Regions from separate parts of the Paenibacillus sp. FSL L8-0644 genome, predicted to be linked through region 1. Evidence: riboswitches for the same ligand, from Rfam matches in the RefSeq annotation. Region 1 holds a riboswitch; each other region holds the start of a gene.

Region 1 (7,542 bases):
CCTGCCCGCAAATCCCTCGACAGATGCCTTCATCATCCAGTACAGCCTGTAAAAACTCCCAGTTTTCATACTTGGTCACCAAACCCGCAGATTCCCAGCGCCGTACCTGCTCATCGAGAGCGTACAGAAGCTGCTGTCCTGTCGTCGCACCAGCAAAGGCGGTCCGATGATGCTGGGTACCGCCGAAGCGGCGGAAGTCCAGCAGTCCTTCCGGTGTCCGGTTAAACATGACGCCCATGCGGTCCATGAGATGAATGATCCCCGGAGCCGCTTCGCACATCGCTTTTACCGGAGGCTGGTTGGCCAGAAAATCCCCGCCATAGACCGAATCATCAAAGTGAATCCAGGGGGAGTCTCCCTCACCCTTGGTATTTACCGCACCATTGATGCCACCTTGAGCACAAACGGAGTGGGACCTTTTGACCGGAACCAAAGAAAATAAATGAACGTGAACTCCCGCCTCTGCCGCCTTGATCGTAGCCATTAGACCTGCCAGACCGCCGCCCACGACAATAATGTTGGATGCTGCCATTTCTGCTCACTCCTTTTTTTCAGGATTTTTAACCAAATCCCCTTTTACGTTTGAAAATAGAATTTCAACACAATGTATAATGGATATGACTCATTTACAGTAGTTGTTTAAAAGTACTGCATTGCACCAAGGCAGTTGCTGTTTCCTGAAATTCCGCGCTGCGGAATGCAAGCAGGGAAGCGATGAAGCCGATAGACACCACCACGAATAGGGTCATACAGATATAAGAAGATACTTTTTGCGCACGTGGTCCCACAGTAATCCCCCAACTGACCATAAATGCCCACAGTCCGTTAGCAAAGTGAAAGGATGCCGAAACGACACTGATTAAATACAAAATAAAATAAACCGGGTTTGTCACGATGCCATGCATGACGCCGCCTAGCTCCTCATGGGTTACATTACCCAGAGCGACCTGAAAGCGTGTGTCGTATACGTGCCAGATAATAAATACAAACGTAATGACGCCGGAAATACGCTGGAACAGAAAGCGCCAGTTACGTGAATAGCCGAACCTTTTTACATTCGGGTCAGCCTGATAAGCGATATACAAGCCATAAATTCCGTGGAACAGTAATGGCAAGTAGATGAATAAAGTTTCTAGCACAATAACCAGCGGCAAACCATTCAGGAAGGCCACGCTGCGATTAAATCCTTCCTTGCCGCCCTCCACCGCTGTGAAGTTCGTCACCAAATGCTCAACAAAAAATAGAGCCAACGGAATGACGCCAAGAAGCGAATGCAGCTTTCTGGAATAAAATCCTCTCATCTAGGTCATGCTCCCTTCTCCCAATAATAGCGTTTTCAATAGTAATATAACATATAAAATGACAGTTCCCGACAGGAAATGTCCAACAAGGTGTCCCTTATTAGGAAAAACAAAAGTGTGAACATCTTGTGTCGCTTTCATGTTACTCCTTTTCGGCTTATAATGGAATTGCAATATACGTATTAATTATTATGTCTTTTTTGCATATAGAGAGGAAGTGGATGATTTGTTTGAGGATTTGAACGCTTTTGCCGTCATTGTCGAGCAGTCCAGCCTGAATAAAGCCTCCAAACTGCTGAATCTGTCCCAACCCGCCCTGTCCCGCAAAATTGCCAAGCTGGAGGAAGAGCTGGGTGTGAATCTCTTTGATCGTCGGGGCAAACGGCTCGAAATTACGTCCACTGGCCGATTTGTTTATACATTCGCACTAGAGCAACGGCAACGACAGCTTCGCTTCTTACAAAAGCTCTCCCAGCACAAAAATGAAGCCCAGAGTATGCTTACACTCGGCGCAAGTCTCACGACACTCCAGACAACGCTGCCTACCCTTGTCGAAGCTTTTATGAGCAAGCATCCTCAAACCGAGCTGAAGCTGCTCACCGGTAAAACCCATGAAATCGTCGCCTTTGTACGTGACAAAAAAGCAGACGCCGGTATTGTCGGATCTGCCATTCATGAAGTCGGACTGCGTTGCATTCCGCTATTTGATGATCATTTGGAGCTCGTTGTTTCCATTGGACATGAATTAACCGTCAAGACAGGAACGGCCTCGATGAAAGATCTGCAAGGACTGCCGATGATTATTTTCTCCAAAGGAACCTGGTATCGCAGTCTGACGGATGACTTGTTCCAGCGCAGCGGCATCATGCCGGATATCCGCATGGAAATCGACTCCTTCGAGGCAATTGTACGCCTGCTTCCAACCTGTAAGGCTTCTGCCTTGCTACCCAAATCCTATTTGCGCAGCGAACTATTACGGGATAATGGACTCACTGCACTGTACTTGCCCGATTTGAAGGAGACACGCCGAACGACCTCCCTCATTTACTCGGAGACGACCGATCTCGGTCCGACAGCACGACGCTGGATTAGCGAGACACGTGCGTCGTTTGCAGGCTACCGTATGGTGTAAAGGGTTTAGCCCTCTTCATTAACATTAACAACCTCATCCTCAAAGCGGCCGATATTATCATTCGAGCCGATGATGACCATAATATCGTCGGCTTTTAATCGATCCATAGCCGTCGGTGCGATCAGGATACCATTCGCCGTATGAAGCGCCACGACGCTACAACCAAAGCGGGTACGGGCATTTAGCTCTGCTAGCGTTTTGCCATTCAGACATGCAGGTACATTGAGTTCCACAATACTATATTCCTTAGACAACTCCAAATAATCGAGCAAATTAGGCGTGACTAGCTGGTGAGCCACCCGGATACCCATATCCCGTTCTGGATAAATAATCCGGTCCACACCGAGCTTTTCTAACGCACGCCCGTGCAGCACAGATATGGCTTTGGCTACGACTTTTTTCACACCCAGCTCCTTCAGCAAAATGGCGGTGAGGATGCTTACCTGAATGTCATCACCAATAGCAACAATGCCACAATCGAAATTACGGATGCCCAGTGATCGCAACGAGTCTTCATCGGTAGCGTCCGCCACGACAGTATGTGTCAACATCTCACTCATACTGTCCACAACATCCTCATTCCGGTCAATGCCTAGCACCTCGCACCCCATATCCACCAATTGCAAAGCCAGGCTTGAGCCAAACCGCCCCAAGCCAATAACTACAAACTGCTGCGTCTTCATATCTACTCGAAAACTCCCTTATCCTATAATCATTTTACCTTCCGGATGACGATATAATTCTTTACCCTTTTTCGGCCCCAGTGCATAAGCTAGCGTGAGTGGCCCCAGTCTACCTGCAAACATCGTCAGGGTAATCACCAGCTTGCCTATGACTGTCAAATCAGGTGTAAGCCCCATCGACAGCCCCACCGTACCAAACGCAGATACCGTCTCGAACAAGATCATCAGAAAATGATGATCTTCGGTTGCCGACAAAATCATCGTCACCCCGATCACGAACAGCAACCCCAGCAGTGTAATGGTCAAAGCCTTGTAAATTCGTCCCTGCGCAAGTCGGTACTTGAACAGTACAATATCTTCCCGCCCCCGCAGCATCGAAATCACCGCTCCAATGAGCAGGGCGAATGTTGTGGTCTTAATCCCGCCTCCAGTAGAGCCAGGAGAAGCCCCGATAAACATGAGTATGATGATAAAAAACTGCGTAGCCTGCCGCAAGCCTGCAATGTCCAAGGTATTGGCACCTGCGGTACGGGGAGTAACGGACTGGAATAAAGATCCCAATAGCTTACCACCCCAATCAAGCGAGCCGAGAGTCTTCGGATTCGTAAACTCAAATACAAAAATCACGAGCGTGCCGACTACAATCATAGCGCCCGTCATGCTGAGTACCACCTTGGTATGCAAGGACAGTCTCTTGCGCTTGCGATATTCTGCCAGGTCTGACATCACTACAAAACCAATGCCGCCTGAAATAATCAAAAACATGGCTGTAAAATTAACAATCGGATCATATACATAACCTGTCAAGCTGCGAAATTCACCGAATAAATCAAAACCAGCATTGTTAAACATGGAGATGGCATGCCAGATTCCAAAATAAATCGCCCTGCCTACGGGCATATCAAAGGACCAGCGAACCGAGAATATCGTAGCGCATACGCCTTCAATAACCAGTGAGTACAGTAATACCTTACGGATTAACCCGACAATTCCCTCTACAGAAGTCTGATTCATCGCTTCCTGCAAAATGAGACGCTCCCGCAGGGAAATCCGACGCTTGAACACCAGTGCAATCAAGGTAGCCATGGTCATAAAGCCTAGGCCGCCGATCTGAATGAGCGCCACGATAACAACTTGACCAAAGGTTGTAAAAAAGGTCCCCGTATCCTTTACGACAAGCCCTGTAACACAGGTCGCGGAAGCGGCAGTAAACAAAGCGTCTATAAACGCAAGTGGCTTTCCTGTTGTATTGGAGATCGGCAGCATTAACAATAAACTACCTATTAGAATGATAATGGCAAAGCCCGCAACGAATATCTGCGGTGGAGAAAGCCGGAGCCAGCTTGCATTGGGATTCATCTATTCATCACTTCTCTCCTAATCCTTAAAACTATAAAAACAGTGATTTAATACGGTGTAAGCTCGCTACGCGTTCCATTTGATCTTCCGATCGTCGTTGCCCCTGAATTTTTTGATTTTTCCAAACCTTAGTTAACTATAATTAGCATTCCCTGAATACAGGAAGAATGCATGTCAAGCACTACTCGGCCCCCTGTGCTATTGGCGGGCAGTAGCGAAGGGGGCAGAATTGTTCTGAAGAAGCGAAGCGTTTGCCTTTATCTCCGGATTTTAACCATTAAAGGGGGTATACAATCAAAAAATCCGGGGATAACAGCAATCGGAAGAATAATCTGCACCCGCAGCGGTCTATCTAACCAATCCAAACACTTTTATACGCACAAAAAAAGACACCGGAAAACCGAGTGCCTGACTTGGTTCCTGCTCATAGCCTACGAGGTTAGCTGACGGATTCGGGCAGCACAGTATGCCCTATTTACACTTTCGATCCACCAGTGATCGGCTGTAAAATTCACCCCAGTAACATGGTTCCCCCGTTTTCCCATAGAAATTCGGCTCAACTGTATATCATTACCTATGTATTTTATAGGCATTGCCTCAAGATTATAATCCTTCTATATCCAGATCACAAAACCGATTTCGTCGAAAAAACGTGAAATTGGCTTTATTTTGCGAATGGGCATCGTTTAATCGCAGCTTATCTTATTTTATTGGAACTTTAAAGTGCTTTCACTCTATTTTCATGAATATCGCTGGTCTGTTGGCGGGAACCTGTGCAGTATGATATCTTTAATGGATGTTCTTATTTACAGATTAAGGAGGAAACTCATGAATCCTATCGGGAAACCGGTCGTGCTCACGGCCAACTTCAAAAAATTAGGCTTGCTGGGCGGGATTGGCCTGATTTGCTTTTTTATCTTTCAATTGCTTATTCCCTCGCTTAGCAATCCAAGTCCAGAATCAGTAATGAATGCAAAGGTCATCAGCAAACAAGAAGCGGTTATACACGCATTGGACTTCGCCCGCTCCGAGCTGGGATATACTGAATCACAGCCAGAGAAGCCTCTGGTGACCTATCAGGCCGAAACAGATTTGTACGGTTATTTATCTAGAGAAAAACTGCTTCAACAGTACGACCGTACATGGAAGAAAAATTACCCTTACGAAACCTTTCGGGTCGATCTGCCTGAATCCTCAGCGAAGAGCAAGCTGCAAATTCATGTAGATTTATCCACTGGGAAGGTCGTTAGTTTTAAACGGATCACCTCCAGCACCAATTACACGCAGGCTGATATTTCTACGGATGAACAAGCACGTAACAGGCTTGTACGTGTGGCTGAGGACGGCATGACGCTTGAAGCCAAGGAGCAGGCGGCCGCTGTATGGGTGAAGCGCTTTGGCTTTAAGCCGGCGGATTTAAAGCTCGCGACCACTGAACAAGAAGGCGGATTAAAGTATACCGTAGACGATAAAAAAATTGGCGCCTCGGTACTTACACTGGCTTTTACTTTTGAAGACGGTGATGTTCGCTCCTTCACTCAAAGCTTTTCGGCCCCGTCATCCTATACCGATTATATCGAAAAGCAAACATTTTGGGCGAATTGGATGACCTATGCGGGTTATGCCCTATTTAGCTTTGTGCTCGGTGTACTTGCCATTGTGTATGCCTCACTCACCCGACGACATACTTCATTTGTACGCGGCATTGTACTGTCCGTCATATACTTTATTGCTAGTATAGCCGGGACAATGAACATGCTGCCTTTATTGCAAGCAGAAGCAGGCGGTAAGGGCATGCTTATATTTCTTATGGTGTTCCAGATTGGTGTTACCTTCTTCATGGCTGTAGCGCTCTACTTCTCCTTGGTCGGCGGTGACGGGCTTATGCGTCAGGTTGGACTGAATGCATGGCCACGTGCGAAAGAGCCGGGCTACGGGCTGTATGTGCTTCGCAGTATGTATGTCGGCTACTTGTGGGCCTTTATTTTACTCGGGGTACAATCCATTTTATTCTTTATACTGGAGCGCACATTTAATACATTCTCCACAACAGATGCCACGCAATCCCCTTACAATATGGCTTATCCATGGCTGCTGCCAATTATGGCCTGGATGGCAGGTATTGGAGAAGAGACTGTCTACCGTCTGTTTGGTATTCCGATGGTCAAAAAAATAGTGAAAAATACTTTTGTTGCTTGTCTGATCACCACGCTGATTTGGGCACTGGGACATACACTTTATCCGATCTATCCAGTGATTTCCAGACCTATTGAGCTGACTTTTCTTGGTTTGCTGTTCAGTTTTGTGTTCCTGCGTTACGGCTTTATTGCCGCCATGTTCAGCCACGTTATTTTTGACAGCATTCTAATGGGACTTAGTGTGATGAGTCTGGGAGATACTGTGAACGTGAGCGCGGGCCTATTCTGGATCTTACTTCCAGCCATTGTGGGTTACATCATTTATTGGTTTAGTCCTAAAAAGCCGAATCGAATGATGTTTGAACCTATACAAAAAGAGGAGTCGCATTCTACGACTCCTCCTCCCGAAGGGCAGCTATAATCTGACGCGCAAGCTTATCCCCAATAGAGAGAGGCCGGAAGTCTTCGACACTGGCCTCTCTTATTTTTTTGAGCGATCCAAAATGCTTAAGCAGTAACTTACGCCGTTTCTCGCCAATGCCTGGAATAGAGTCCAGCCGGGAAGTTACCATAGATTTGCCGCGTTGCTCGCGGTGGAACGTGATGGCGAAACGGTGAACCTCGTCCTGAATCCGTTGCAGCAGGTAAAATTCTTCGCTATTACGTGCAAGTGTCACGGCCTCAGAGGATTCTCCCACCAATAGTTGGGATGTTCTATGTTTGGCATCCTTCACCAAACCACATACAGGAATGAACAAACCCAGCTCATTTTGCAATACATCGGTCGCCGCCTTAATTTGTCCACGTCCACCATCGACAACGATCAAGTCGGGACGTTCCAAATTTTCCTTAAGCACACGTTCATATCGACGCCGGATAACCTCACGCATTGTTTCATAATCATCGGGTCCCTGCACAGAACGGATTTT
Region 2 (7,542 bases), 1.4 Mb from region 1:
AGGATACTATTGTTGGCTTCGATGTGGAAATCGCGAAGGAAATCGCCAAAGATTTGGGTGCGGAGATGGTCCCTGAGGACATGAGTTTTGACTCTTTGCTACCTGCTCTGCAAAGTGGTCGCGTAGACTTGGTACTGTCCGGTATGACACCGACGGATGAGCGTAGAAAAAGCATTGATTTTTCAGATGTATATTATCGCTCCAAGCAAGTCATTATGGTACGCCCAGAGGATAAAGACAAATATCCTACGATGGCTGCTTTGAAAGGCGAGAAGATTGGCGCGCAAAAGGGGAGTATTCAGGAAGAAATTGCTCAAAAAGTACCCAATGCCTCTGTAACCTCACTGGACAAAATATCCGATCTGGTACTCCAGCTGCGGACCCAGCGTATCAACGCTGTTGTGATCGAAGATACGGTTGCTAAAGGGTACACGTTAGATGGGACCGTAACACTTGCCAAAGCGATACCTGAGGATGCCGGAGCAGAAACTGCTGTAGGTATACGTAAGGGGAACGCAGAATTGCTTGCCTCTGTAAATAAAACGTTGGCTCGCCTGAAAGCGGACGGGTCGATTGAAAAGTTTTCTACAGAAGCGAGTGCACTCTCGGCAGATCGACAGGTTTCTTCTAATAACATCGTAGATATTTTTTGGAAATACCGCAGTCTTTACGCTACGGGTATTGGTTACACTCTGTTGCTGTCTGCACTCGGAGTACTGTTTGGATTTATCATTGGTCTGATCGTATCCTTGTTGCGGATGAGTGGTATACGCATCATTGAGTGGTTAGGTACCACATATGTGGAGATCCTGCGTGGCACACCTATGCTGGTGCAGCTCATGATCATTCACTACGGGATTGCTTTGACGCTGGGTGTCAATTTTACTCCACTCCAGTCCGGTATAATCACATTGTCTCTGAATAGCTCGGCATATCTGGCTGAAATTTTCCGTGCAGGTATCCAGGCAGTAGACCGTGGACAGATGGAGGCTGCACGCTCATTGGGTATGGGACGAGGCAAAGCTATGCGTCACGTCATTTTGCCGCAAGCGTTTAAATCTATTTTGCCTGCTATCGGTAATGAGTTTATTACAATTATTAAAGAATCCTCCATTATTTCGACTATTGGTATGGTGGATATTATGTATCAAGCCCAGGTCATTAAGAATATTACCTATGAAGGATTAAGTCCGTTCATAATCACAGCCGCTATTTATTTTGTAATGACATTCAGCTTGTCTAAGCTGCTTGGTTTATGGGAAAGGAAGTTGAGAGCCAGTGATCACCGTTAAACAATTGCGTAAATCGTTCGGCAAGAATGAGATTTTAAAAGGCATTGATATAGATATCGCCAAAGGAGAAGTTGTCGTTATCATCGGTCCCAGCGGTTCGGGGAAGAGTACGTTTTTGCGTTGTATGAATCTGTTAGAACAGCCGACGGATGGGGAGATTTTATTTGAGGGCGAGCCGATTACAGCTCGTGGTCATAATATTAATGTAACCCGGGAAAAAATGGGGATGGTGTTCCAGCATTTTAATCTGTTCCCACACAAAACAGTGTTGCAGAACCTGACGCTTGCACCGACGCAGGTTAGAAAACAGTCAGGTAAGGAAGCGGAAAAAATTGCATTAGAACTCCTGCGTACCGTGGGGCTCGAGGATAAGAAGAATACCTATCCGAACCAGCTATCCGGTGGTCAGAAGCAACGTATTGCGATTGCGCGTGCTTTGGCCATGCAGCCGCACGTAATGCTGTTCGATGAGCCGACTTCTGCATTGGACCCTGAAATGGTTGGAGAGGTTCTGGATGTAATGAAGAAGCTCGCCGAAGGCGGTATGACAATGGTAATTGTAACGCATGAAATGGGCTTTGCCCGCGAGGTAGGCGATCGAATTATCTTTATGGATAACGGTCAAATTGTGGAGCAGGGTGCACCAGACCAGGTATTTGGCACTCCAAGCCATGATCGCACTCGTGATTTTCTTGCCAAAGTATTGTAAGAAAGTGCTGGTCTAATCATAAAAAAGCTCTCCGTTGACGGAGGGCTTTTCTTATTTTGTCACCATTTCCCCATACTTTCGTAACAAATATCGATTTCTTAATGACAAAATTGTAACGAGTGTAGTATGATGTTCAGGGTTCCCAACATTTTCATGCGGATAAGGTTACAAAATTGTGATATTATGCAGTAAGCCAAAACTTACCGGGACAGCATGCGGTTAGACAAGCGCTGAAATGCTGGCCCAAACTATGGGAAGTGCGGGGGACGTAACAACGGCAGCCATTCCGATACGTCATAAGACGATGAGGAATATGCCTAGGGGTGAATTGCACAAGCATAGGGCTTCTCCTGAGTCCGAATCCGACAGCTAACTTCGCAGGCATAAAAGAGGAGGTACATATCTTTGAAACATTTAAAACATATTGGTAAAACGATGAAAATTGCGGTGCTTGCCGCAGCTATTGCAGGGTTGGCACAGACAGCTGGAATAGCGGATGCTGCCTCGCTTCACACTGCCAAAGAGGGCGATACCTTCTTTTTGCTTGCTCAACGTTATGGAGTATCGGTAGACGAGCTAACAAAGGCTAACCCAAACATTGCCTCCACCAATATATATGCAGGTCTGCAAATTAAGGTGCCTGACGAAAAAAGTGTAAAGGCAGCTTCGGAATCGAAGCCGCAGCTTCTTACGGAGAAAGCAGCAGCGAATGAGGCGCCAACGATTGAAGCTTGGGGTAAAACATTCAACTATAGCAAAATAGTTGACGTTAAGGCTTCAGCGTATTCTGCCGCAGCCGATGAGAATGGTAAATGGGGCGCAGTGGACTACTACGGCAATCCGCTTAAACTAGGTACAATTGCGGTAGATCCTAACGTCATTCCGATGGGCACGAAAGTACTGGTTACAGGCTACTCCCATCCAGGTTTGCCGGATCATTCTTTTGTAGCTGTCGCTCGCGATCAGGGCAGCGCCATTACAGGAAAGCGGATTGATATCTTTATTCCAGGCAACAAATCATTTGTGAACGACTTTGGATTTCAAAATGTGAAACTGTACGTTATTGATAAATAGCATTGTACGTATATACAGTTTAATTAAACATAATATATATTATGTAAACCTAACGCCTATATCCGTATATATCTAGCTCGGACTCTTATCAGGTCCTATCCGTAAAAAGGCTGTCTTGACGAGCAGAATACTTCTGCTGGTAAGACAGCCTTTTTACGTTGCTTTAGCTTGTACCTCAATCATAAACATACTGTTATTTTCGTTCCGATGTGTGGAGTAGCCGGGGGACTGTCACAAATTTGTAGCCCTTAGCTTTTAGAGAGTGAATTAGACCCGGCAAAGCTTGGACAGTGCCTTGCAAGTTGGAACTTTGACCTCCACCAGCGTGCATTAAAATAATAGAGCCAGGCCCTGTAGCTGGAATCACATTTCGCTGAATTTGTGTTTTACTTAGTCCCTTCCAGTCGAGAGAGTCTACATTCCAGTTGACAATCATGTAGCCATGACGACGTGCCCACTTTATTTGAGGCTCTGTAATTTCACCGTAGGGTGGACGAATCAACTTGGGGCGAAAACCTGCGCTGGCTTGTAAAATACGTTCTGTTTTTGTAATCTGGTTGCGAAAGCGTTCTGGTGTAGCCTTCCTAAAATCCGGATGAGTATAGGAATGATTTCCTATAGCATGGCCTTCACGGATAATACGACGTATAATCCCCGGATGCTTTTCCGCACGGTGACCGACGATGAAAAAGGTGGCTTTGATGCCGTTGGCGTGTAATACGTCCAAAACCTGCGGCGTATACCTAGAATCGGGCACATCATCAAAGGTTAAGGCAATTTGGCGGGTGTGTGGGCCGCACATTTTAAAAATGTCCGCATGTTTTTTACGCAACATTGCTAATGTAGGAGTAGCTCGATCTGTACTCAGATGTACAGAAGAAGCAACAGCTGCTTCCTTGGGATGGGGCGTTCCGATCTTGGGAGGCGCATCCGCGTGAACGGGTAAACTTGAAAATGCTAGTAACAGTGCCAAGCATGGCAACACTCCCCTGTACGGCATATGTATCCCCCCTTTTCGTGCAGTGGTACCTAGTGGTGCTCTCGACTATTATGTACCTGTCCTATTAAAAATATGCTGGTTACCAAGTTAGGCTCATAAACGTCTGGAAAGAAGTTCGCGATGAAATGATTATCAATGAAGATGATGGAGCTAAACGTACATATTCTCTTAAACATGACCGAAAACAAGAGCATTTTCGCAAGTTTTAGCCTTACAACGGATTCGGTATCCCGTGACAGCTGGTGTATAATGGGGTTGCAATTCATAATTATACAGACATGGAATTGAAGGAAGGAAGGATAAAAGTGACCGACTTGTTTACTCCTTATCAATTAAAGGGGCTTTCTTTAAAAAATCGGATTGTTATGCCCCCGATGTGCCAATTCAGTGTGGAGGCCGAGGATGGAAATCCGACGGATTGGCATCATGTCCATTATGTGAGCCGAGCAGTAGGAGGTGCTGGTCTTATTATTGTGGAAATGACAGCGGTTCATCCTGATGGACGTATTACGGATCGTGATTTAGGTATTTGGAGTGACGAACATATTCCTGCATATCGTAAGATTGTAGAGGAAGTTCACAAGTATGGTGCCAAAATTGGCATTCAACTAGGCCACGCTGGACGCAAGGCCGAAGATGCTGAGCAACCTGTGGGTCCTTCTTCGATTCCTTTTAGCGAACGCCTTAAAAAGCCGCATGCCTTAAAGACAGCAGAAGTCAGGGAACTGGTTCAGGCATACAAAGAAGGCGCGCGCCGCGCGGTGGAAGCCGGTTTTGATACGGTTGAGATACATGGCGCTCACGGCTATCTGATCCATCAATTTCATTCGCCTTTAACAAATACGAGAGAAGATGAATATGGCCAGGATCTGTCACTGTTCGGTGTTGAGGTCATACATGCTGTTAAAGAGGTTCTTCCTGCTGATATGCCTGTGCTTATGCGGATATCTGCCAAAGAATACGTCGAGGATGGATATAATGTGGAATACATAACAGGTGTAGGGGAACGATATCGTGATGCAGGTGTGGACATTTTCCATATCTCTTCTGGTGGCGAGGGTCCAATTGGTTCTGGCGGAGGGCCGTCTGCGCGTGCTGGCTATCAGGTGGATTTAGCTCATACCGTCCGTGAAAAGCTGAATGTACCTGTAATTGCTGTTGGATTACTGGATGATTATGAGGACGCCCGTCGGGTTGTTCAGCAAAAAGAAGCTGATCTGGTAGCAATAGGCCGCGCCATGCTGCGTGATCCCTATTGGGCGTTGCATGCATCGCGGGAGCTAAAAGTACAGGCCGACATCCCAGAGCCTTACTTGCGCGGCTTTTAGATAATTTTTGAAACCCTCTTTGCAAAGCTTGCGTAAACATGTGTACAGAGCTTAAAATTTAAGCATTCAACTCTAGGAGGAACTTCACATGTCTATTTTCAAACGATTAAGAGATCTTACGATGTCCAACATTAACGCCATTATTGACAAGGCAGAAGATCCAGTTAAAATGACGGACCAATACATTCGTGATATGCAAGAGGACCTGGAAGATGCAGAGAAAGCGGTAGCCGCTCAAATTGCTATTGAAAAGAGATTCAAACAGCAATACGAAGAACAGGCTGCTTTGGTAAAGAAACGCGAAGAACAGGCACATACCGCTGCAAAAGCACAAAATGTAGATCTGGCCCGTCGCGCGCTGGAAGAAAAGAAATCTGCTGAACAAAAAATGAACGAGTTCAAAGCTGGTTACGAACAGAACAAAGCTGCGGCCGATAACCTGCGTGGCAAGCTGGATGAAATGCGCAGACAGCTGACAGAAATGAAAAACAAGCGCGAGACACTGGTTGCCCGTTATAACGCAGCTAAAGCGCAAACTGAAATTAACAAAGCTATGAACGGTTTTAGCTCTGATACGGCAACTGCCGGATTGAAGCGTATGGAGGAAAAAATGCTGCAAGCAGAAGCACGTGCCGAAGCGAGCAACGAAATGTCTTCTAAGGAAAAATCGTTGGATGAGGAGTTCAAAGAGCTGGATAAGAAAAGCGCCGTGGACGATGAGCTTGCCGCTTTGTTGAAGCAATACGAAAATAAATAAGAACATTTAAGCAGTGCCGCCAAGTTTGATTGCTCAGGAAGCGAAGGAGAAACGTTTTCTCCTTCGCTTTTCCCTGCCCGCAGGCGTAAAACATTATATGAAGGTCAAGAAGATGTGGAGGATGGTATGAAATGCATTTTTTAGAAACGATGAAAGCAATGCTTGTATGGACTGGTGCGGGAGCTATTTTGATCTTCGCATTAATGTATGTCGACTCTTTATTCACGAAGTATAAGGATTTTGCCGAAGTGAAAGCTGGAAATATGGCCGTAACGGTACGAATGATTATGAAGCTGGTTGCACAAGGCTATATTTTGTCAGGCTCTATCGCTACAGCTAATAATTTGCTCGAAGCGCTTGTGTATTCTGTGATCGCTTTTGTCATCCTGCTTGTTTTGGAAGTTATTGTACGTCTGCTGTTGCGGTACTGGGCCCAGTTTGATCTGGATAAAGGTACACAGGAAGGTAAAATTGGTTTCGGCCTGTTTTCAGGAGCGCTGCATCTGGTTGGCGCCTTGATCATTACAGCATGCTTCTAGGCTAAGAAAGGCAGGAATATAACCATGGGTGTTTGGAAACGAATTTCAAATCTATTTGCTAAGCCGGAGCCGCCAAAAGCAGAGAAAAGCATGCTTCACTTAAATCCAGGTGATATCTGTGAAGTTTCGCTTGTCACCTATGAAGTGGTAGGTCGTGTACATAATCGTGCCCGGAATGCCGTTGTTTTGACACTTCAGGATGGTAATCAAATCAGTTATCTTCATATAGAGGAACGGGAAACATTGCAATTCGGACTATATCAGGCCATCGACGGCAGACTTGACAACCCTGAGGAAGTGCCGACCATTTTAGAGCTGGATGATACAACGTATCATTTGGAGGAGCAATATTCTGGGCAAGTTACCGTCATGGGCCGTGCTCCTTTCCGACAGGGTGGAGAGCAGCATGTTTGGCAGTACCAGTCTGATAATTACCATTTGTTGCGGGTAGAGTGGCAGGACGGTCGCTTTATGCTTTATGAAGGAGAAGAAGTGATTACCGGAGACGTCAAGGTTATTCGGGCAAGCTAGGAGAGGGTTACACATGAGCAAACGCACCTGGCAGTATGCATTAAAGGTCTTTGTGGCGCTGAGCTTGTTCGTATCCGTGTTAAGCGGTTGCGGCGCGCCAAGTGTAAAGGATACGTATCCGCTGGAATCGGTTAGTGGCAGCGGAAATTCAACCTCGTATGTATACCGGGCAGCTGGCAAGACAGTCCCGGAAGTAGCGGAGGAATTGAAAGAACAGCGTACACCGGAACAAATGTCACCGCAGAGCAATGAGCGGATGTTTCTGGTATATAGCGATGAGTGGTACCATTTGCAGCAAGATCCAGCTAAGAA
Region 3 (7,542 bases), 4.3 Mb from region 1:
CGTTGCAACAGATTAAGAGACTCACCAGCCTTAATGTGAGCCTGCTGAGTCTTACCGCTAATCTGGTCTGCAGGCACTCTGACCAGATCGTTCACCGGGGAATCGGCCAGCAACCGAAATTCTATTCCCTTAATGATCGCTTTATCCCGCTGGATGTCCTCAACGCGAAACGTGACATCTCCGCCGTACGATTTCCGAACGACCAAGTCTCCTAAACTCATCACACTGTATCACCCCTCGTATATCGTATGGGTGAATGCACAGTTTGGTTCCAGCTTAGGATATACCTGCTTCCACCAGAACAGCACTGAGACGCGCAAATTCCTCAATACTTAGCGTTTCTCCTCGACGGGAGGGTTCAATACCAGCTTGTTGCAACAACGGCTCCAACGTGTCCTTGTTCTCTTTGGTGAAAAATCGGCTTTTTAAGTTATTGGAAATCGTTTTACGACGCTGGGCAAAAGCAGCATGAACCACTTCAAAGAAGTGCTTCTCATCCACCACTTCCACCGGAGGGGCTTCCCGTACACGCAACCGAATGACTGCAGACTCCACATTTGGCTGGGGAATAAATACTGTATTCGGTACAATACAGACTAATTCAGGTTCGCTGTAATATTGTACTGCAATGCTCAGACTACCGTAATCCTTCGTTCCAGGAGACGCAGCCATACGCTCAGCCACTTCTTTTTGGATCATAACGACGATATTCTCCAAAGGGAGCTTGTCCTCCAGTAGCCTCATCAGAATCGGTGTAGTAACGTAATACGGCAGATTAGCCACGACACTTACTTTACTCACGTCTGCAAAATCAGCTGCAAACACCTCGCGTAAATCCAGCTTCAGCACGTCTCCATGACGTACCTTCACATGCTCATAAGGGGCCAACACTTCTTCGAGAATTGGCAATAGCCGCTGGTCAATCTCGACAGCGGTAACTACCTTGGCCGATTGCGCCAGCTTCTCGGTCAAAGCGCCAATCCCAGGACCAATCTCAAGTGCGCCCTTCGTCTCATCCAATCCGGCAGCATTCACAATCTTATTGAGAATATTTTGATCAATCAGGAAATTTTGTCCCAAACTCTTTTTGAACGAAAAACCGTGCCGTTGAATAATTTCCTTCGTACGCCGCGGTGTTGCTATATCTTGAATCCCTGTCATACGAATATCACAATCCTTCACTTTCAATTTGTGCCAGCGCTCCGGCAAATTCCTCGCGGCTGATCTGAAATACAGAGAGCCGTTTATGTAGCTGCTTTCCGTTACAATAACCAATACCCAGCACATTCCCTAAGGCCATACGGCGTGCAGCAGCATTGGGGTGGGTGATAAGTCCAGCATCAATCAGGTCCGCCCACTCAATCAGCGGATCGGCGCCTTCTACTGTCGTATGAACCCGTGCGAGAGCGTGTCTGATTGCTTCCGGTGAGGCATTCTCCACACCAATATCTCCTTTGCGCGTCGCTTCTGCCTCGGGTATAAAGGCCTGCTTGCAGCCGGGTACCTTGGAAGCGATAATCTTACGGATGCGCTCCCCTGCATGATCGGGATCGGTTAAAATGATGACCCCCCGCCGCTCCTGCGCCAATGCAATTTTACGCAGCGTCATTTTATTAATGGCTGAGCCGCCAGTTTCTATCGTATCCGCTTCAACAGCGCGGCGAATGGCCACCGTATCATCCCGGCCCTCTACCACGATCACTTCCTTGATCATTTGCATTTCCCTCCACTGCTACACAGCAAGCTATATTTATCTTTCCCTGCTTTTGAAAACAAAATAAGAAGAGGATATCCTCTTCTTAGCATGGCATAACTATGTTGTTAATACTATCGCATTGCCCTCAACATACACAACCTGTTTTAGTTGATTTCAGGCTTTACCGGTCCGATAACATATACGGTTTTACCGTGCTTACGACCAAATTGGTTGGCTCGGCTCAAACTCTCATAATACACATCGATTTTGTGGCCTTTAATCGCGCCACCGGTATCCTCCGCACGGCGGAAGCCCACCCCTTCGATATACACCCACCAGCCGATTGGAATTATACTCGGATCGACAGCGATGGTACGACCTTCCGTCACGCGCGTGCCGGATGCAGTACGTGTACCGATACCTGGCTCCTGTGAGGAATACGCCGTCATGGAGACATTTTGTAAAACTTTGCTATATTTAAAATTGACGCCTGCTTTACGGACAGCACTGCCCGAACTAACCGTTGTTGTCTTAACCGCATCATTGGGACCGACGGAAGCAGCAAGAACGACCGGCTTTTTCTTCGTTCCTACCGCAATAACCTTATCCACACGGTTCTGTGCAACTTCCTTGTTAACCAGCTGTTTGGATACCAACTTTCCATCATGATATACCTTTTGAACGTGCTGGACTACCACACCCGATTTGCCGCTTTGAATGACCCGATTATCGCCTTTATAAAGACTTGGATCGGCCGTTTTGATGACCTGATAAGGCACCTGTTTTTTCTGTTCGACCTGCTGTTTCTTCACACGGACGATTTTTATGTCCATGTTAGACGAAACAGAGGCATCCAACGCAGGATAAACTTTATCCGTTGACGATAATTTATAGCCCGAGGTACGAATGGCACCTTCTACTGTATTTTCTGTTGTGTACAGCTTTTTCGTCTCATTGCCTGAAGATACTTTAACTTGATTGGCACGTTTAATGACTACGCGGTCCCCATCCTGTACTGCTCCATTTAGCGGCATAGAAATTGTATCATGCGGCTGAAGTGAAATGGAATGCTCGCTCAGCAAATCTTGAAGCTTGGATTCCCGGGTTTCTACCGCAGATGCCTTGCCATCAATGACAAAAAAGACTTGTTTTTTAGATTGCGTGTACATCAGAATTGAAATCATAATCGTTAGCGCGATTAGAAAAATAGCAACCAAAGCAGCCTGGCGCACATTCTCTTGCTTCCAACGCAATACGTAAGACATGCTGGATGAGCGTGACTCATGGGTCTCCTCTTTTTGGAAAATGCCCATTTCCTCCGTCCTCCTTACATAGCCCGCCGTCTGGAGTAAGACATAGTTGAGATTTGACGTGACTATAACAGATTTTCTACAAGACAAGCCCAAACTGCGACTGTCCTGCACCATGTACCCGTCTTCGCGGCATGCTGTCCTCCCCTGTTTAACCACAGTATGATGACAGATTTTCTTTTATTCACAACAAAAAAAGCCAAAGAAAGAGACTAGAGAGCTCTTTCGTGGCTTCCGGCATGTGTGAATATGCGGGAAAACTCATGCACGAGATGGCTTCTCTCTTGTTACGCTTACGGGGTTAGCTGTCGGGTTCGGACGTAGAGAGTCGCCCTAGCTTGGGTCAACCGCTCATGGCGGTCGCCTTCACATTCACCCCGAAGACCCAGAAAGAAATCGAAATACGGCTCCTCCACCTGTTCAATCCCATCCGGGAAAAGAAATTAGGTCGAGCCGGCTGGCGGAAGGGACGTTCCCTTCTTGCACATACGCCGGACGTACTGTAAGCCATATCGGTTCCCCCGTTCCCTGTAAAAGGGACTCAGCGAGACTGGTTCATGAAATGACTTGTTGATGTTTACATTCAAACAACAATTCACTGAAAAGATGATATCCTGTTTCTATGCATGTTGTAAAGCAGGTTTCAAGTACATTTTTCAAAATATTCGGTTAAAATATTGTAATATTCTCGAGTTTCCTGCAACAAATTCATGATTAGCTTCGTCTATCTCTTTATTTTGATCGATTTCTTCGCTTTTTTATTGAATGTCAAATCGTTCCAAGGCATTTTGGGTCGTTATTGACACTAATTCCTCCACTGTAATCCCCTTAATTTGGGCTGCAGCCTCTGCTACCAGTCTCACATGCGCAGACTCATTTCGCTTCCCGCGAAACGGATGCGGCGTCAGGTAGGGCGCGTCCGTTTCAATGAGCAGACGGTCCAGTGGCACCTGTGCCAGCACCTCTTTTGGCTGCTTGGCATTTTTAAACGTAATAGGACCACCGAAGGAAAGGTGAAATCCCATATCCAGCACCATTTGGGCTGTCTCCCAGCTCCCAGAAAAGGAGTGCATGACTCCGCCAATCTCACTCGCTTTTTCCTCACGCAAAATCTTAACAATATCTTCATGGGCATCCCGGTTATGAATAACAATGGGCATTTTGAGCTCACGAGCCAGACCAATTTGATTTCGAAACACCCGATGCTGAACATCCTTCGGTGATGTATCCCAATAATAATCCAGACCGATCTCTCCGATGGCTACGACCTTCTTATGACTGCATAACGATGCAATCCATTCTAAATCTCCCTCTTGCATTGTAATCGCATCCTGCGGGTGCCATCCAACTGCCGCATAAATAAAATCATACGTCTCGGCCAATTTCATGGTGGATGGAATGGTCTCACGATTAAATCCGATATTGATCATCCGCGTTACTCCTGATTCGACAGCACGTGCTATAACTTCTTCACGATCTTCGTCAAATTGTGGCGCATCCAAGTGAGTATGAGTGTCGAACAAATCCAAGGTTTACATCTCCTTTTTTTACTTACATTTCTATATAGTTGTCTATTCTTTGACAAAATAATTCCTTATTTCGGCAGGAAGCCTGTCTTTTACCGCGTTCAATTTATTCTGGGGAAAATACATATGATATTTCCCTCGGTGAATACCACTTATGGAGCGCACAATTTCCGAAACTTCGGATATTTCACTCACCTCGCCCTGACGTCCAAGCAGTAAAATCTGGTTGTCCGTCGAGCCACCCTGCCGAAACACATCATAAGGAAGATCCGTCGGAAAATCAATTTCAAAATCATATTCAGGGTGCAAACCAGCCTCTTCCAAAGCTTTCCGAATACTGTCAATGGTATCTGTATCCATATTTTCAATCTCTACATATTTATACAATCTACGGTCCATAAAGCGGCTGCTCAAATCACTTAAAATTTCGTCCTTTTCTCGTTTCCACTGGCTAAATACGGTCTGAATTAATGACTCATCGAGCATCAGATATTGCTCTACTGTAAGCTCTCCTTTCAACAGATCCGGCAGCGGGTCCAGCAGAAAACCAAACTCATATCCGTTTTTAAACAATTCCTTTGCTCGCTTGAAAATTTTACGTAAAAGGATCTCCGAGCTGCGTGTTACAGGATGAAAATAAATTTGCCAATACATCTGATAGCGTGACATTAAATAATCCTCTACTGCATGCATGCCTGATTCCTTCACAACAATTCTCCCATTATGAGGACGCAACAGTCGTAAAATACGATCCAAATCAATCGTGCCGTAGTTGACACCTGTCGAATGAGCATCCCGCAACAAATAATCCATACGATCGGCATCTAGCGGACTGGTCACCAAGTTAACAACAATCGGCTTATCATACGTTTTGGCTATAACTGCAGCCACCTTTTGTGGAAGCTTCTCGTCGACTTGCCGTAGCACGGCGTTGATCTTCGTGTCTCCCAGTACAATGCGGCATGTCCAATCCTCATGGTTCATATGAAAGGCTTCCTCAATTGAATGTGAAAATGGGCCATGCCCCACATCATGCAATAGAGCTGCACACAGAGCAACCAGCCTTTCCTCTTTCGGCCAATCTGGGAAATCTCCACGTTCAAATTGAGAAATAATACTTCTCGTAATCTCATATACGCCCAATGAATGTGAAAAACGGCTATGCTCCGCTCCATGAAACGTAAGATACGATGTGCCTAACTGCCGTATGCGGCGTAAACGTTGGAACTCCGGCGTGTTGATCAACCGCCATATCACAGTATCCTGAACATGAATGTAATTATGTACCGGGTCTTTAAATACTTTTTCTTCACTGAGTGGCTGGTGCAAGATATCAGCTCCTTTAATATTCGGAATAATGGATTAAAATACAATAAAATCCTAAAGCATTTCCCTCATTCGACATTCTTTGTCGTAATATGTCGAATTATAGTTTTTCGACATTTCCAAATCGACAAATTGAATAAATCATCAATAAGATAAGGCAATGCACATGAGTAAAGCTCTTTAATCTAAATACTTTTGCATAATCAGACTGTTACTACATTTTTTAGGTTGACTGTTTTGGGAATCGTTGGTATAGTAAATATCAGAAAAGAGAAAATTTTGTCGAATCATGACACTTATATTATTTTAAACGGCGAGAGGAGCCTGATTTATTATGATGAAATCCACTGGTATTGTAAGAAAAGTCGACGAGCTCGGACGTGTTGTTATTCCAATCGAATTGCGCCGTACCCTGGGAATCGGGGAAAAAGACGCGTTGGAAATTTATGTTGATGGCGAACGCATCATGCTTAAAAAATACGAGCCTGCTTGTATCTTCTGCGGTAATGCTGAGAACGTAATTTACTTCAAAGGGAAAATTGTTTGCCAAGATTGCATTTCTGAAATCCCAACACCTGTGACAAACTGAGAATTTTAGTATATAATAGACTTATCAGATATTGTTAATTCTAACCTTTTTCATATACACTCCTTGTTGCCTTCCACGGTTTGAACCCAACCGTTGGAAGGCCCTTTTTTGTTTAGGCAGATATTCATAAGAGTGCGTTGTAAACATCTCTCTTGGAGATTGCACGATCTGTGGCTGTACGCTTCATTGCGTCCTTGCGTGTAAGTCCCTCTTGCTCGTAATGTGCGACGTGGGACTCCAAAGATAAGGACTGCCACCATGCCTGACGTTCCTGTTCTTCTTCCTCTTCGTCTTTTCCTTCAACCACTAGACAATACTCACCAATCGGTGGATTTTCCTCTAGTTTAGCAAGGCATTGCTCCACGGTTCCTCGTACCCATTCCTCATGCAGCTTGGTCAGCTCACGCGCAAGCACCACTTTGCGTGAACCTAATGTTTCCTTCAACACCATCAATGTCTTCACAATACGATGAGGCGATTCATAAAAAATAATTGTGCCGTGAGATACCTGAAACGATAGCAACAGCTTCTCCAGGTCCTTTTTCTCCCGTGGTGGAAAACCAGCGAAGGTGAACCTTTCTGTATCCAGTCCTGAGGCAATTAAAGCAGATAGTGCCGCATTCGCTCCTGGGATGGGGATGACGCTAATTCCCGCTTCCAGTGCCAGCTTGACCAGATCCGAACCAGGGTCAGAAATGGCCGGTAGACCTGCATCGCTAACCAGCGCCAAGTTTTTCCCTTCTATTATGTAACGTATCAGTTCAGGCCCACTGGCAACCTTATTATGTTCATGATAACTAAAGAGCATATCCGGTGTGATTTCGAAATGAGTGAGCAGTTTACGTGTCTGCCGCGTATCTTCGGCAGCGATAATACTACACGACTTTAAGGTGTTAATTGCCCTAAAGGTCATATCTTCCAGATTCCCAATAGGTGTTGCAACAAGATACAATTTTCCCCGTTCTTCTTCGCTGTTACTAAAGCTTTTTTGTACAGCTGCTTTCACACAGAATCCCCCTTGCTTACTTCTCCATAGATATCTCTTATCTCCTGAGTATAATTCCCATTTTCCTGATATACAATGAGCGGAGGCAA
Region 4 (7,542 bases), 4.2 Mb from region 1:
TATTGCATTGAACAAGCCGGTGGGCATTACAAGTACAACGGAGAGCCACATTAGAGGCAATGTTGTTGATTTTGTGGGGCACCCGCAGCGGATATTCCCGATTGGACGCCTGGATAAGGATTCGGAAGGTCTCATTTTACTTACCAACGATGGAGACATTGTGAATAAGATTCTACGGGCAGAAGGCAAGCATGAGAAAGAATATATTGTAACAGTGGACCGCCCTGTCGTACCGTCTTTTGTGCAGGGCATGTCTAGCGGAGTGAAAATACTCGGTCAGCGGACGCTACCTTGTGAGGTGACGCGTGTATCTGAGTATGTATTCCGTATTATCCTGACTGAAGGGAAAAATCGTCAGATCCGGCGTATGTGTGCAGCCTTCGGTTATGAAGTTAAAAAACTGCAAAGGCTGCGAATCATGAATATTCGGTTGGGGTCTCTTCAGAAAGGTGCCTGGCGTGATCTGACAGAGGCTGAGAAGCTGGAGCTTGGTCAGATGCTCGATTATACGCTTAGCTAATGCCAGAGGGGCTCGTATAGCCTAGAGCGTATGATCGTCGTATCTGAAAGGGCGAAGTACAGGAAGCACTAAACAAAGAGGCACCAGCTGCATCAAAATGCGGCGGTGCCTTTGTTCATATAACATATGCATAATCAACCTTCACTCGAGCTTGAGGTAGGACTGATGACTTGTGTCCCGTTCTGATATTTGCGGAGAACAGATATTTCAACACGACGGTTTTTAGAGCGTCCTTGACCATCTTGATTGCTTGCCAATGGACGATACTGGCCATAACCGATGGATACAAACTTGGTTGGGTCGAGATCTGGATTGAGCAACAAGATACGCAAGAAATTCAGAGAGCGCTTGGCGCTCAAATCAAAATTGGACGGGAACTGGCTGTTGGAGATCGGTACATTATCCGTGTGACCCGATACGATAACATCATAGCCAGGGAACTGCTGGAGCATACTAGAAATGGACTTGGCCAGCTTTCTTGCTTCCGGCTTTACTTCGGCCTGCCCGGATGAAAACAAGGCATTATCACTAATGGTGATCATTAGTTGCGATTGGTTTAGCTTGGTATTCAGCAACGGGGTCAGGCCGTTATTTTGAATGTATTGATCCATCTGTTTTTTAAGCTTTTTTAAATCTTCTTCTTCCCGTTGGGCCAGCTGTTTTTGCAGTTCAGAGGTAGAAGTAGCTTTCGATTTTACGGGTTGTGACACTTGTTCTTTATTTTTGCCCATATCCATGGATTGTGACGACGGATTCGCGGCTGAGTGATCCAGCACGCCAGTGCCGCCATTAAAAGCTGCACTCAGGGATTGAGCCATAGTTTCAAATTTTTTGGCGTCGAGCGAGCTCATACCGAATAAGACAATGAAAAGAGCCAACAGAAGGGTCATTAAGTCGGAATATGGCAACAGCCAGCTTTCGTCAGCATGCTCTTCGTGCGGTTCATGTCTCTTTTTACTCACTGGAATCGCCATCCTTCTGGGTCATCGTAGCCCGTTCGGTCGGAGTCAGGAAGATCGTCAGTTTCTGACTGATGGCAATCGTAGATATCCCCGATTGAATGGAAAGCAGACCTTCGACCATCATTAATTTAAGCTCGACTTCTTTTTTGGATAACCGTTTGAGCTTGTTGGACATCGGATGCCACAGGACATAACCTGTAAAAATACCGAGCAACGTCGCAATGAAGGCTGCTGCAATGGCATGAGAGAGCTTTTCCATGTCACTAAGGTCGGCCAGAGCGGCGATCAGACCTACAACCGCACCGAGTACCCCGAGCGTTGGAGCGTACATACCGGCTTGGGAGAAGATCAGCGCGCCAGAGCGATGTCGATCCTCGGTGGCATTGATATCCTCCATTAGAACGTCCCGTACGAATTCCTGATCATTGCCGTCAATAATCATTCGCATGCCGCCACGCATAAAGGGATCGTCGATTTCCTCTACCTTGGATTCCAAGGCGAGCAGACCTTCACGACGGGTAATGGATGCCCACTCGGTAAACGTACCGATGAGCTCTTTGCGGTCTAACAGTTTTTGTTCGGTGAAAATAACCTTGAACAGCTTCGGAATCCGTTTGATTTCTGCCATCGGGAAGGCCATAAATATACTCGCTGCCGTTCCGACGAAAATAATCATGTAAGCAGCGGGATTATTGACCAGATTGACGACCGGAGCGCCTTTTAAGATCATCCCGACGACCAGTGACAAAATCCCGAGCACAAGTCCAATAATGGTTGAAATTTGCATGATACACCTCATCCATGAGAATAGATTTTGAATCCTTTCATGCCGCCGGGGTCGTCCTTGCCCCAAGCGCGTCATTACAAGACGGATTATAGTATTTATCGACAAAACTCTCTTTTTTGTTAAGTGCGAATTTCCGGTATAATAAGGTGATTATGTATTGAATGGCGGAACCATTGGAGGAAATGGCATGGGAGTAAAGCATGGACGTGAGTATGAACAAATTTTGAACGATTTGACAGACGCTGTGGGACGCATCCCAGATAGCTATGAGTTTTTTGAGATGGAAGCAGAAGATTGGGACAGGCTGGACCCGGCGGGACGTCAGGAAGTCAATGAAGCTTTGGCAGAAGACTTATTTTATGCACTGGGTACAGAGCCCACAATCACAGTAGGGAGTGGCGTTGTGATCTATGAGCCGGAGCAGCATCGTATCTATGTACTGATTGGGGACGAGGAGCTGACGTCAGTCCCTTTGATTTGAGGTCCGTCTTATGGATTTATCAACGGGGCCGTGGTAATATGTACACCAATATATCGTAGTTTTGGCCGTATTTAAGCGGTCGAAAGGCTTCCGTATAAACGGGGAGGAGTTCGTAACATGCCTTTTACACAAGAAGAGATTGAAGCACATCTGGAGAAACTGGAGGGCTGGGAGCTGGAGGAAGGACGTTGGATCGTTCGGAAATATAATTTTTCCAGTTTTATGAAAGGGATTGCATTCGTGGATGAAGTTGCCGCTATATCTGAAGCATTCAATCATCATCCATTTATTACGATTGATTACAAGACCGTGACTCTGCGTTTGACCTCTTGGGACGATGGCGGTATTATGGCCGTGGATATTAAGGAAGCCCAACAATATAATGAAGCTTTTGAAAAAATGCGTAGCAGTCATTGAGCTTGTAATGATCTGTCGTATGATGATAAAAGCGCCTTCGCTATACAACATCGTGGTTGTATGCCGAAGGCGCTTTTATCATAGAATCTGGGTTGGGTGCTCGGGACGATATACCATACAATAAAATGGTTTCTTGCCGTCGGGGGTCTGGCGTTCATAGGTATCTGTAAGCTCAAATCCAGCCGCCTTGTAGGCCCGGATAGCGCGCCCATTCCAAGTAAGCACCTCTAGATCAATTTCATTCTTCGGGTTGCGTCGTTGGGCTTCCTCTGCAATGGCACGGACAAAATCAGAGCCTTTGCCATGTCCGCATCTTTCAGGATGCATGCCAAGACCTAGCCGGGTCACACCGATCATAGGAAAATATTGAGCAAATCCCATCAGCTTGTTCTCTTCATCCAGTACGGCAACATATTGCTCTTGGCGAAGCGTGGGACTTCCAAATTCGACCTCAAGCGCCTTCATTTGTTCCCAGGGGAGCCAACCGTATATGTTATAAGGTGGATCATAGCGCCACTCACAGATTGCAGCCGCTTGATGCTCGTCCATGGGTACGATCCGATAGTTGGATATTGAGGCCGGCATGTGTTCCATCCTCCTTTTACAGGTGCTTCAATCATTAACAACAGATTGTAGACAAGTTGCAGGGGAATAGCAAGCGTGTTTATTTTATACCCAAGACGGGTATACATTCAATAAGAAGGAATTACTGCTCATATGCTCCCCCAGCGGTGACGGTAAAACCGACGATGTTCGCTAAAATTGAAACCTTTTGAGGTGTCAGTTCGTCAGTAAAGATAATCATTGCTGATGTTGTGGACATAAAAAGCCGCAATTCGATTCCGGCAGAATCAAATTGCGGCTAGAGTTAGCTTGCTGTGCGTTAGTTATTCTACGTTGTCGTCATCAGGAATATCTGAAGCTACAGAATGGTAAGCGTCTGTGCTCATAATTCTTTTTGCACCGACATAGCGGTTAGCGTAATAATTTTCGTTCAGTGAGCTAACTACTACACCACGTGAAGTCGAGGAGTGGGCAAATTTCCCTTCACCTACGAAGATACCTACATGGGAAATGCCTCTTCCTGTGGTGTTGAAGAACACCAGGTCCCCAGGCCTCATTTCATCGCGGGATACAGAAGATCCCATTTTGAATTGTGATCCAGATTGATGCGGAAGTTTAATTCCCAGTTTGTTGAATACATACATTGTGAAGCCGGAGCAATCGAATCCCTCGAGTGTAGTGCCTCCGCTTCTGTAGTTCGTTCCTTTGGCATCTTGGATGACCTGGTCCATCTTGGAGTCTGCAAATGCACTGCCGCCACCGAATGTAAAAGATGTAAAGGCAATGGCAAGACTCATAGCTGCGATCGTTAGCTTCTTCTTCAAAAAAAATATACCCCTTCCAATGCCTGCGAGGTTAGCTTAAGGATTCGGTAGAAGGTCCCCTATGACCACTCTGTTGCGAGATCAATTCACCCAAACTGGTTCCCCCGCTTCCTAGGTGCCAGGAATTAGGCTTTACTTAAGATGTGCACCTTGGAGAGCAGTATTCACAATAACGATATTTTTGAGATAAAGGTTACAATAAAGATTACAAAGTTGTTACTATCAGTTCACTGCGATTATTGTAACAAAGTCGGCTGGCTTTGGCAAATGTTTCATTGCAAAAAGTTACAAAAAAAATCTGCTCCTAATGTCCCAGGAACAGATCTTGTTAACAGTATTCAGTTATGTGCCGTTTGCGCGGTTATGCATAAAGTTTTTTCGACAGACGGAAATGAAGTGATTAACATAAAGGAAGGGCTTAGCTTCTACTGGAGATATCGGTATGCCATAGTCTGTACTGCGAACTGATATGCCATAGCCTGACCAGACTAGTAACAAAATGATACGATTGTTGGAGAATGAGCGCGAGCATGCCAGTCCAAATCATCGCCACGGTGCCAAATAGACCGAAGACCAGCAGCACACAAGCACCGAGCAAAAGGGATATACCGACAGCTGGGAGAAGCTGGCGAAAGAAGGCGAGCAGGGACGATAGTATGGCGTGACCACCGACAGTGCCTAGTTGCATATACAGGATGCACTGCCGAATGAACCATCCGTATGCCATCCATCCCATGGCATAGGGCAACAAGTGCAGCAGGTAAGAGGGAGATTGAAGCGTACCTGCTACAATAGGGTAGAGTCTCGGTACTACCCAAAAGGCGGGAATCAGCAGCAGTCCCAACTCGATGATGTAATACAACAGCGACGACATGCCATGGCGTTTCATACCTTTGAAAAAGGACAGGCTTTGCGGCTCAGTCGCATCGGTATGCAGGCTTTGATATATTCCGGCTCTAATGAAGGGAGTGATCAGTATGCGTAGTACAGTCGCCCCTAGTAGTATCCACAAATACACATGTACTTCCCGGCTGTCCATCAGAGCAATCTGGCTCTCCATCCAAAACAAGGTCTGTCCCAGCTCGTTTTGACCCTGATCAGGATAACGGAGCAGTAGCGGGATAACGGCAGATTGTACCAGCCGATAGAGAAACACCCCCCACAGTAATCGATACAGAAACAAAATGATAACGATATAAAATCGTATGCGCACCAGCGCCCAGCCCTCTTTTATAACAGTCCGCATCTATAGACACCTCACCATGACAGACTTCCAAGCAGTGTCTCCAACAGCTTGGTTACACTTATACTCCAACGGGTTTGTTGCTTTTCGTCCAATTCGGCTTTTAGGGTATTGTTAATATGCTTGTTCTCCAGTGCAATGGTATATAGGGGATCAAGGGTTACATAGGAAACGGGAGAAGTACTTTTGATCCGAAAAGTTGTGCTTTTGCCCGCACCGTCCCAAGCCTTGAATTTCGTGGTTCCATCCTTGAAGGTAAATTGGACAGGGATCTTGGGATAATCCGCCCCTTTTTTGCTGACCGTCACGACTGCTTCATATCCATTCTCCTGCTTGTGGTTTGTGATGTGATCCACTGAAAAGTCCGCCATCTGGCCGTCATATACATACTGTTCAAAATAGTGGCTCCATGAGCGTCCGGTGACTCTCTCCACGATACGTTGAAAATCCTGTGAGGACGGATGCTTAAATCGGTACGTCTGGACGTAGGTCCGCATAATGCGATCCATTTTTTTCATACCCACCTGACGTTCAATGCCCCGTAGTACCAGCTTACCTCGAGAGTAGGCATTTTGCGCGTACTCAGCAGCCGAGCCGTACTTCCATGACTCACGGTTTAGCGGCTGTGGGGAGGATACCTGTCCCGATTGTAATGGCAAGTTGGGGGTAAGCCCATATTCTTGCTCCATAAGTCGCTCCTCTGCATAGGAGGTGAAGCCTTCATCCAGCCACGGCTCCTCAAATTCATTATTGGCTACCATTCCATAGAAATATTGATGTCCAATCTCATGAACTAATGTCCGTTCCAGACTATAGCCAGGATTGAGATTACCCGCAGCAGCGGCCGTGATGAGTGTCGGATACTCCATGCCGCCAGCTCCATTGCCTGATTTAGGTGGAACCACGATGGACAGGGTGGAATATGGATAAGGCCCGTACCATTTGCTGTAGTACAAAAGAGCGGCCTTCGCTGCGCTCATATAGCGTCCTTTGAGCTCCTTGTGCGATGGGTCAAGGTAGAGCTTGATTTTGACACCAGGGACTTCAGCAGAAGAAAAGGGTTCTTCTACGGCTACAAAGTTGGGTGAAGCGGACCAGGCAAAATCGTGTACATCATCGGCATAAAATTGATATATTTTTTGTCCGTTCTGTCGGACGGCACCACGGGTGGGAAATCCGGTCGCTGCTACGATATGAGTTTCAGGCACCCGAATCCGTACGCTGTAAATTCCAAAATCGGCATAAAACTCGGAGTTACCATGATACTGGTGGAGGTTCCAGCCCTCCTCGGCGCGTCCACGCTGCCCTGCAGTCTCGTAGACACTGAGCTTCGGGAACCACTGTCCTGCCATTACAAAATCATCTGTCCCACCCATACGAGCAAAGATGGCAGGCAGTTTTACCTCAAACTTCATATATAATGTGATTTCTTCTCCACCTCGTACTGGCTTGGGTAGACGCACCTTCATGAGCGAACGGTCGCCTGCGTTACCGTCATCTGGCTGCACATATTGGATGCGATGCATGAGGGATAAACCGTCTTCTGTTTTTAGTTCAGTCAGCGTCATAGAGCCAAAGCCGTCTTTGGGCATGGTGTCTCCGCGCAGCTTTCCACCGGATTCCTTCATAAAGGTGGTTTCCATGGAAGAGAAGGCGTTCGGGTATAGATGAAGATACAGATCATTCACGGTTTTCTTGCCCGGATGTTTCCAGGTCAGTGTCTCAGTGCCTCGCAAAACCTGTC

Evidence for each region. Region 1 has a riboswitch for cyclic di-AMP ahead of NSS94_RS19740 (TrkH family potassium uptake protein). Riboswitches for the same ligand answer to the same signal wherever they lie in the genome.
Region 2: linked by a shared signal. The riboswitch ahead of NSS94_RS12985 (3D domain-containing protein) and the one ahead of NSS94_RS19740 (TrkH family potassium uptake protein) in region 1 are both predicted to bind cyclic di-AMP.
Region 3: linked by a shared signal. The riboswitch ahead of NSS94_RS00140 (3D domain-containing protein) and the one ahead of NSS94_RS19740 (TrkH family potassium uptake protein) in region 1 are both predicted to bind cyclic di-AMP.
Region 4: linked by a shared signal. The riboswitch ahead of NSS94_RS00535 (C40 family peptidase) and the one ahead of NSS94_RS19740 (TrkH family potassium uptake protein) in region 1 are both predicted to bind cyclic di-AMP.

Annotation. Positions count from the first base shown of each region.
Region 1 is NZ_JBBOYN010000001.1:4,342,075-4,349,616, forward strand. It holds gene sdhA (succinate dehydrogenase flavoprotein subunit) at 1-532, opposite strand, end outside; gene NSS94_RS19725 (succinate dehydrogenase cytochrome b558 subunit) at 627-1,301, opposite strand; gene NSS94_RS19730 (LysR family transcriptional regulator) at 1,528-2,433, shown strand; gene NSS94_RS19735 (potassium channel family protein) at 2,439-3,116, opposite strand; gene NSS94_RS19740 (TrkH family potassium uptake protein) at 3,135-4,475, opposite strand; cyclic di-AMP (ydaO/yuaA leader) riboswitch at 4,889-5,042, opposite strand; gene NSS94_RS19745 (CPBP family intramembrane glutamic endopeptidase) at 5,304-7,034, shown strand; gene uvrC (excinuclease ABC subunit UvrC) at 7,003-7,542, opposite strand, start outside.
Region 2 is NZ_JBBOYN010000001.1:2,899,680-2,907,221, reverse strand. It holds gene NSS94_RS12995 (ABC transporter substrate-binding protein/permease) at 1-1,292, shown strand, start outside; gene NSS94_RS12990 (amino acid ABC transporter ATP-binding protein) at 1,279-2,001, shown strand; cyclic di-AMP (ydaO/yuaA leader) riboswitch at 2,232-2,400, shown strand; gene NSS94_RS12985 (3D domain-containing protein) at 2,407-3,075, shown strand; gene NSS94_RS12980 (polysaccharide deacetylase family protein) at 3,269-4,075, opposite strand; gene NSS94_RS12975 (NADH:flavin oxidoreductase/NADH oxidase) at 4,381-5,403, shown strand; gene NSS94_RS12970 (PspA/IM30 family protein) at 5,492-6,160, shown strand; gene NSS94_RS12965 (DUF350 domain-containing protein) at 6,292-6,699, shown strand; gene NSS94_RS12960 (DUF4178 domain-containing protein) at 6,724-7,230, shown strand; gene NSS94_RS12955 (DUF4247 domain-containing protein) at 7,244-7,542, shown strand, end outside.
Region 3 is NZ_JBBOYN010000001.1:25,947-33,488, reverse strand. It holds gene yabG (sporulation peptidase YabG) at 1-221, opposite strand, end outside; gene rsmA (16S rRNA (adenine(1518)-N(6)/adenine(1519)-N(6))-dimethyltransferase RsmA) at 277-1,161, opposite strand; gene rnmV (ribonuclease M5) at 1,169-1,714, opposite strand; gene NSS94_RS00140 (3D domain-containing protein) at 1,861-3,009, opposite strand; cyclic di-AMP (ydaO/yuaA leader) riboswitch at 3,281-3,563, opposite strand; gene NSS94_RS00135 (TatD family hydrolase) at 3,765-4,535, opposite strand; gene NSS94_RS00130 (HD domain-containing protein) at 4,578-5,861, opposite strand; gene NSS94_RS00125 (AbrB/MazE/SpoVT family DNA-binding domain-containing protein) at 6,193-6,447, shown strand; gene rsmI (16S rRNA (cytidine(1402)-2'-O)-methyltransferase) at 6,572-7,453, opposite strand; gene NSS94_RS00115 (tRNA1(Val) (adenine(37)-N6)-methyltransferase) at 7,450-7,542, opposite strand, start outside.
Region 4 is NZ_JBBOYN010000001.1:131,398-138,939, forward strand. It holds gene rluF (23S rRNA pseudouridine(2604) synthase RluF) at 1-520, shown strand, start outside; gene NSS94_RS00510 (flagellar motor protein MotB) at 655-1,482, opposite strand; gene motA (flagellar motor stator protein MotA) at 1,475-2,269, opposite strand; gene NSS94_RS00520 (hypothetical protein) at 2,457-2,750, shown strand; gene NSS94_RS00525 (4a-hydroxytetrahydrobiopterin dehydratase) at 2,868-3,167, shown strand; gene NSS94_RS00530 (GNAT family N-acetyltransferase) at 3,246-3,752, opposite strand; gene NSS94_RS00535 (C40 family peptidase) at 4,055-4,555, opposite strand; cyclic di-AMP (ydaO/yuaA leader) riboswitch at 4,561-4,697, opposite strand; gene NSS94_RS00540 (hypothetical protein) at 4,974-5,801, opposite strand; gene NSS94_RS00545 (M1 family metallopeptidase) at 5,813-7,542, opposite strand, start outside.